One region of the Micromonospora sp. LZ37 genome, then DNA from elsewhere that is predicted to be linked to it. Evidence: riboswitches for the same ligand, from Rfam matches in the RefSeq annotation. Region 1 holds a riboswitch; the other holds the start of a gene.
The links. A riboswitch is a leader RNA that binds a small molecule or an ion and turns the genes downstream of it on or off. The one in region 1 is predicted to bind cobalamin.
Positions count from the first base shown of each region.

Region 2: it holds a riboswitch for cobalamin, as region 1 does, so the genes downstream of both, AC5L3Z_RS16085 (hypothetical protein) here and bluB (5,6-dimethylbenzimidazole synthase) in region 1, are expected to answer to the same signal.

Region 1 is NZ_JCADBL010000004.1:105,925-109,683, reverse strand. It holds gene AC5L3Z_RS10610 (crotonase/enoyl-CoA hydratase family protein) at 1-587, opposite strand, end outside; gene AC5L3Z_RS10605 (hypothetical protein) at 646-1,116, opposite strand; cobalamin riboswitch at 1,241-1,439, shown strand; gene bluB (5,6-dimethylbenzimidazole synthase) at 1,477-2,103, shown strand; gene AC5L3Z_RS10595 (SigE family RNA polymerase sigma factor) at 2,232-2,747, shown strand; gene AC5L3Z_RS10590 (hypothetical protein) at 2,747-3,759, shown strand, end outside.
Region 2 is NZ_JCADBL010000007.1:46,915-50,673, reverse strand. It holds gene cobN (cobaltochelatase subunit CobN) at 1-1,193, opposite strand, end outside; gene AC5L3Z_RS16085 (hypothetical protein) at 1,334-1,534, opposite strand; cobalamin riboswitch at 1,581-1,710, opposite strand; gene AC5L3Z_RS16080 (MBL fold metallo-hydrolase) at 2,061-2,765, shown strand; gene AC5L3Z_RS16075 (hypothetical protein) at 2,788-3,123, opposite strand; gene AC5L3Z_RS16070 (aldo/keto reductase) at 3,213-3,759, opposite strand, start outside.

The DNA of each region.
Region 1 (3,759 bases):
TGCCGGGCGATCTCGGCGGCCAGCCGCTCGGCCGCCGTCCGGGCCTCACCCGGCGGGACCAGCCGGTTGACCAGACCCATCGCGTACGCCTCCTCGGCGGGGACCGGACGGCCGGTGAGGATCAGGTCCATCGCCCGGCTCTGCCCGATCAGCCGGGGCAGGCGCACCGTTCCGCCGTCGATCAGCGGTACGCCCCAGCGCCGGCAGAACACCCCGAACGTCGCGTCGGTTTCGGCGACCCGCAGGTCGCACCAGAGCGCCAGCTCCAGGCCGCCGGCCACGGCGTACCCGGAGATCGCGGCGATGACCGGCTTGGAGAGCGCCATCCGGGTGGGGCCCATCGGGCCGTCGCCGTCCGGTTCGACGCGGTTGCCGCTGGCGGTGCCGATCGCCTTGAGGTCGGCGCCGGAGCAGAACGTCCCGCCGGCGCCCCAGAGCACGGCGACCGCGGCGTCCGGGTCCGCGTCGAAGGCGCGGAACGCGTCGGCGAGGGCCCGCGCGGTCGGCCCGTCGACGGCGTTGCGAGACGCCGCCCGGTCGAGGATGACCGTGGTCACCGGTCCGTCGTGCGCGACGTGTACGGCCATCGGGACAGCATGCCCTCCGGCGGCGCCGGCACGCCAGGGGCGGCCGGCGCCGTCCGGGTCACCGGCCGCAGGCGGTGTCCAGTGCCTTGAGGGTCGGGTCCAGGTCCGGCGCCTCCACCTTGGTGGCGTCCGGGCCGGTCAGTCGCTTCTCGATCGCGCCGGCCAGGTTCTCCACCGCCCCGCGCACCTGCGGGTCGGCGGCCCGGGCGGCCTCCTTGCGCAGCCCCTCCGCCAGCTCGGTGTAGTGGGCGCGGACCTTGGCGCCGGCCTCCTTGGCGCTGACCGGCTTGTCGATGGCCGCGATGGCGTCGTCCGCCATCCCGACGAAGTGCTCCTTGGACACCGCGAGCGCGGCGTCGCAGACCTGCTTGCTGTTCGCGGCGACGTCGACCGTGGGGCTGGGCGCGGTGCTCGCCGACGACGCGGCGGCAGCGGGCTTCTTCTCCTCCGTCGGCTGGCAGCCGGCCACGACGCCGGCGGCGACGACCAGCGTCAGGACGGTACGGACGACGCGGGCACGGTTGTTCATGGTGGTTCCCCCGTGTTGGTGTGCGACCCCGGCGGTCGGATCGGCCTCGGGGTCCCGCCACTGTAGGGGGTGGTAGCCCCGGTGCGCATGCCCGTTCCGCCGTGCCGGGCCGCTAGCATCGCCGATGGCAATGATCATGCGAGGTGCCCCGCGGGCGCGGGGAGAATCGGGAAGCCGGTGCGAATCCGGCACGGGCCCGCCGCGGTGACCGGGGAGCCACCGTCCACGCGCGAGCAGCGCAGCCACTGGCCGTACGGCTGGGAAGGCGGACGGTCAGGCGTCGATCCGGGAGTCCGAAGACCGGCCTCGCGTCGACCGCCCACCCCGCCGGGAGTGGGCCGAGCGCAGCGGGAGCCTGCCATGGACCTGTACACCGCAATCCACCGTCGCCGGGACGTCCGGGCCCAGTTCACCGGGGAACCGGTGCCGGACGAGACCCTGCACCGCGTCCTCGACGCCGCGCACGCCGCGCCCAGCGTCGGCTACTCCCAGCCGTGGGACTTCATCCTGGTCCGGGACGCGGGGCTCCGCCGCCGCTTCCACGCGCACGTGCGGGACGAGCGGGACGTCTTCGCCGCCACCCTCTCCGGCGAGGCCGCCGACCGGTTCGCCCGCATCAAGATCGACGGGGTGCTGGAGTCGACCCTGTCGATCGTGGTGACCTACGACCCGACCCGGGGCGGCCCGGCCGTGCTCGGTCGGCACGCCATCGCCGACGCCGGCCTCTACTCGGTCTGCCTGGCCATCCAGAACCTCTGGCTCGCGGCCACCGCCGAAGGGCTCGGCGTCGGCTGGGTCTCCTTCTACCGGGAGCCGTTCCTGGCCGGGCTGCTCGGCATTCCCCCGGGCATCCGGCCGGTGGCCTGGCTCTGCGTCGGCCCGGTGACGCACCTGGAGGAGGTGCCGGACCTGGCCCGGCACGGCTGGCGGCAGAAGCGCCCCCTGGCCGAGGCCCTGCACACCGACCGGTGGTCGGGCGGTCGCTGACCCACGCTGCCGGGGCCGCGCCGTCGGCCCCGGGTCGGGGCGTCGGCGAAATGGTTCGCGCCGGCTACAACCTGGACGGCGGCCGACCCCGTCAGTGGGGTGGAATCGTTTACGGACGGGGTGGGTGGATGCGGGCTGACCTGGAACAGGAGTACGTCGAGTACGTCACGTCGCGGCTGCCGGCGCTGCGCCGCATCGCCTGTCAGCTGACCGGGGACGCGCACCGTGGCGACGACCTGGTCCAGACGGCCGTCACCCGGCTCTACGTCGGCTGGCGGCGGGCCCGCGAGGCGGACAACGTCGACGCGTACGTCCGCACCGTGCTGGTCCGGGTCTTCCTCGACGAGAAGCGCCGGCTCTGGTCCCGGGTCCGCCTGGTCGGCACGCCACCCGAGCCGGCGCCCGCCCCGACCGCCGACGCGGTGGAGGACCGGGAGCTGCTGCACGCCGCGCTCGCCCAGGTGCCGCCCCGGCAGCGGGCCGTGCTGGTCCTGCGCTTCCTGCACGACCGGCCGGTGGACGAGGTGGCCGCCACCCTCGGCTGCACCGCCGGCACGGTCAAGAGCCAGACCTCGCACGGCCTGGCGAGCCTGCGCCGGCTGCTCGGCACGGCCACCTACGCGACCACCGGAGAGGGGAAGTGATGGAGGAGAAGCTGCTGGCACCGCTGCGGGACGTGCCGCTCCCGCCGACCGCCGTGGACCTGCACCGGGCCGTACGCGACGGGCGCCGGCAGGTGCGACGGCGGCGGATCGCCGTCGCGGCCGCCGCCGGGCTGGCCGTGGTCGCCGTCCTGGCCGCCGCCCCCGCGCTCCTCGGCGGGACCGGCCGGCCGGAACCCGTCGGGCCCGCCGTCACGCCGCCGTCCACCCCGTCCGCCGTGCCCATGCCGGCCCGCGCCCCGGCCGCCTTCACCCCTTCCCGGCAGTACGCCGAGTTCGGCTGGCTCCCCGCCGGCCTGACCGAACGGACCGTCCGGACCGGCACCGACCAGCTCGCGCTGCTCGCCTCAGCGCCCCAGACGTCACCCCGGCCGGCCCGGGCTGCGGCTACGGCCGAACTGCGGATCGTTTCAGCCGGCCGGGACATCACTCTCGGCGCCGACCAGCAGATCGCGGTGGCCGCCGGCCGGGCGGGCACCGCCGGGCTGACGCAGGCCGAGCCGGTCAACGGCCGGACCGCCCGGTGGAACGCCAACGCCACCGTCGAGCCCCGGTCCGCCGCGCTGCGCTGGGAGTACGCCCCGGGAGCCTGGGCCGAGGTGATTGTGCGGCACCTGCCGGAGAGCGCCGGCGACCCGCACGCCGCCGCCCGGCGGATCGCCCTCGACGTCCGCTACGCCGTGGACCGGCCGATCCGGCTGCCGGTGCGGTTCGACGCGCCGCCCGCCGGCCTGAAGCCGATGGCGTATGTGGTCAGCGTGCGGTCGAGCGGGAGTTGGAACGTCGAGCTGTCCTACGGCGCCGGCAGGCGGACGAAGTACGGGGACTGGCCGCTCGCCGTGCTGATCCTGCCCCGCAAGTCGACGACCGGCGACAAAGGGGTGATCGGTGACCCCACCTCCCGGATCGACGGCCACCCCGCCCGCCGGAGCTCCTCTCTGGACGGCGGCGCGAGCCTCCAGGTCTACGGGGTCCAGGGCCTCTACGTCGAGAT
Region 2 (3,759 bases), on a different contig from region 1:
CACTCGACGTCGTGCCCGCCGGCGGCGATCAGCGCGTGGATCAGCGCGTCGCCGTCGGTGGGCACCGGGTCGTCGCCCAGGTCCCATCCGGCGTCGGCGAGGGCGGCGAGCAGGCGCACCGCCGAGGCGGGGGTGTCCAGGCCGACCGCGTTGCCGACCCGGGAGTGCTTCGTCGGGTAGGAGCTGAGCACCACCGCGAGCCGCTTCTCGGCGTTCGGCACGTGCCGCAGCCGGGCCTGCCGGACGGCGATGCCGGCCACCCGGGCGGCCCGCTCCGGGTCGGCGACGTAGCCGGAGAGCCCGTCGGCGTCGATCCGCTTGAACGAGAACGGCACGGTGACGATCCGGCCGTCGAACTCGGGGATGGCCACCTGCATCGCGGCGTCCAACGGGGAGAGGCCGGCGTCGCTGCCCGCCCACTGCTCCCGGGTGCTGGTCAGGCAGAGCGCCTGGATGACGGGCACGTCCAGGGCGGCCAGCGCGCCGACGTCCCAGGCGTCGGCGTCGCCCCCGCCGGAGGCGACGGCGGCGACGGCGCCACCGGCGGCGAGGACGGTCACCACCAGGGCGTCGCAGCGGGCGAAGAGGTCGAGCGGCCCGTCACCGGGGGCGAGCCCGCGCAGCGAGCCGCAGAAGATGGGCAGCGGGTCGCCGCCGGCGGCGGTCACCGCCTCGGCGAGGGTGTCGACGAAGCCGGTGTTCCCGGCCAGCGCGTGCGCCCGGTAGAAGACGATCCCGACGGTGGGGCGGCCGGTCCGCGTCGGGTGGTCGCCGTGGATCCCGTACGCCGGGGTGGGGGCGGGCGGCGCGAAGCCCTCGCCGGTGAGCAGCACCGTGTCGGAGAGGAACCGGGCCAGCTCGGCGAGGTTCTCCGGGCCCCCCTCGACCAGGTAGCGCAGCGCCTCGGTGACCACCCCGGAGGCCACCGTGGAGGCCGCCATCAGCTCCGCGTCGGGCACCGCCTCGCCGCCCAGCACGACCGTGGGCACGCCGGAGGCGAGCACCGCGGCGAGGCCGTCGGGCCACGCCTGGCGGCCTCCGAGCAGGCGTACGACGGCGAGGTCGACGCCGTCGAGCAGCGCCGGCACGGCGTCCACGCCGACCCGGGCGGGGTTGGCCAGCCGGTAGTCGGCGGCGCTGGCGCGGGCGGCGAGGAGGTCGGTGTCGGCGGTGGAGAGCAACAGGATGCGCACGAAAGGCTCCGGAGAGTGACACCCGGGTCGCCGCGAGGGCGGCCGGGCGATGCGGGGTGGGCGCGGTTCAGCGGGTACGACGAGTCGCCGACCGGGTCACCGGCGGGCTGCCGGCGGGCGCGGGCGGCGCGGCGCGGGACTCAGCGGTGAACGGCGAGGCGGGCAGCGCGGCGGCCGGAGGAGGCGGCGCGGCGGCCGGCTCCGGGCGCGGCGGCGCTACCGGGCACCGGCACGGCGGTGCGGCCGGTGGTCGGTGCGGCGGGGTGACCGACCATGGGCGCGCTGCCCTGCTCGGTGGGGATGCGACGGATCTCGTCGACGGTGGAGACGCTGCGCGTCATCGGGTCCTCCTCGGGTGTCCACGCCCTGGGGTAGCTCCGACGGCCGAAGTATCCTGGCTCCCAGATCGACGCTCACCCCCGGCCTTCCAACCGCAGACACACGGCCGTGACTCACGAGGGGGGATCGCTCCCCGGTGACAGTGGCGGGACCGCGCCGGAATCGCACCGGCTTCCTTCACTGCCGTCAGGCCGCGAATGCTGCCACACCCCTCGGCGCGCGGTCAACGCCGGCCCCGGCCCCGCCCAGGGCCGGCATCGATCGGGCGCCACCGATCGCTGACGGCCGTTCGACCAGTTCGGACAATGTCCGTACTCGATGCGCACCCCCCTTTGCTCTGCTGCCGCCGAGGCGACACCGGGAGCGCTCCACCGTTGCCTCCGGGGCGGCAGAGCAAAGGGGCCGACGGAGGCGTCCGGGGGCCGACGCCGCAGGTGGGGCAGCCGTTGGGCGGGTCGAGCGCCTACGATCGGCCGACGAGGAGCCAACGTCGACCGACGATCGGTAGGAATCGGGGGCACCACCGAGATGACCTTCCACCAGCTCGCCGGCCGGGTCTGGATCTTCCCGGGTGACCCGGAGCCCGACAACGTGCAGCCGGCCGTGGCGTTGATCACCGACGAGCGGGGCAGCGTGCTGGTCGACGCGGGCCACAGCCCGGGGCACGCCCGGGAGATCCGGGCCGCCCTCACGATGTCCGGGCTGCCCGAACCGCGCTGGCTGGTCTACACCCACCACCACTGGGACCACGTCTGGGGCGCCTGCGCCTGGCCGGGAGTGGAGATCGTCGGGCACGTCGCCGGGGAGCGGCTGCTGCGGGACGAGGCGGCCCGCCCGTGGAGCCACCGCTACCTGCGCGAGCAGGTCCGCGCGAACCCGCGGCTCGGACCCAGCTTCCGGGCCCGCGCTCTGGCGATGGACTCCTGGGACGACTTCACAGTGCTGCCGCCGACCCGGACCTTCACCGACGAACTGACGCTGCCCACCGGTGTCCGACTGCGGCACGTGGGCGGCGGGCACGCCCCCGACTCCACCGTGGTGCTGGTGCCAGACTCGGCGGTGATGCTGCTCGGCGACTGCTTCTACCCGCCACCGGCGCACCTGCGCGGGCCCGGCGACGGCCCCGACCTGGCGCTGGTCCGCCGGCTGCTCGACCCCGACCACCACTGGTACGTCGCGAGCCACACCGACCCGATGACCCTCGACGAGGCCCGCGCCGCAGTCGAAGCCTGAGCCCAGGTCGGGGTCGGGCCAGTCAGCGCAGCCGGCGTTCCGGGTGGGCCCGGTTCCACTCCCGCATCCGCTGCGGATAGCCGGTCTTCATGGCCTCGTAGAGCGGCACCGCGTGCCGGCGCGCCAGCTTCCCGGCCACCTGCGGCGAGCCGGTCCGGCGGCGGATCCACTCCCCGTCGTGGGCGATCGCCACCACGGTGGTGTCGGTGGCGGTGGTCTCCGGTTCGAGATAGAACTCGACGCCCTGCCTGCTGGTCACGAAGTGCTCCAGCGCGGCCAGGTCGTCGCGGGTCGCCTCCCGGTCGAGTTTGGTCGGGGTCGGGTCGGCGGTCCGGGACCGCCGGCTGAGCCAGCCCATCTGCGCACTCCCTCTCCTCCACGTGACCTCCAGTGCACCACCGGTTCCTGGCAACGGACTGCGAGGAGGGTGAGCGCCACCTGACCGGGTCAGCCGAGCGCGGCCAACTCCCCGGCGGTGAGCCGCAGCCCGCCGGCCGCCACGTTCTGGGCCACGTGCTCCGGGTCGCCGGTGCCGGGGATGGCCAGCACGTGCGGCCCCTGGTGCAGCGTCCAGGCGAGGCGTACCTGGTGCGGGGTGGCGCCGTGCGCGCGGGCGACGGCGTGCACGGCCGCCGGGTGGTCCGTCGCCGCGCCCGCCTCCCGCCGCGCGCCGGCGAGGGCGAAGAAGGGCACGTACGCGATGCCGCGCGCCCCGCACTCGCGCAGCAGGGCGTCCTGGTCGCCCCGGTTGTCCAGGGCGTAGCTGTTCTGCACGCAGACGACCGGGGCGATCGCCTGCGCCTCGTCGAGGTGGTCGAGGCGGACGTTGGAGAGGCCGAGGTGCCGGATCAGCCCGGCCTCTCGCAGCGCGGCGAGGGCGGCGAAGCCCTCCGCCACCGAGTCCCGGCCGGGCCGCTTGACGATCCGCAGGTTAACCAGGTCGAGGTGGTCCCGGCCGAGCCGGCGCAGGTTCTCCTCCACCTGGGCGCGCAGC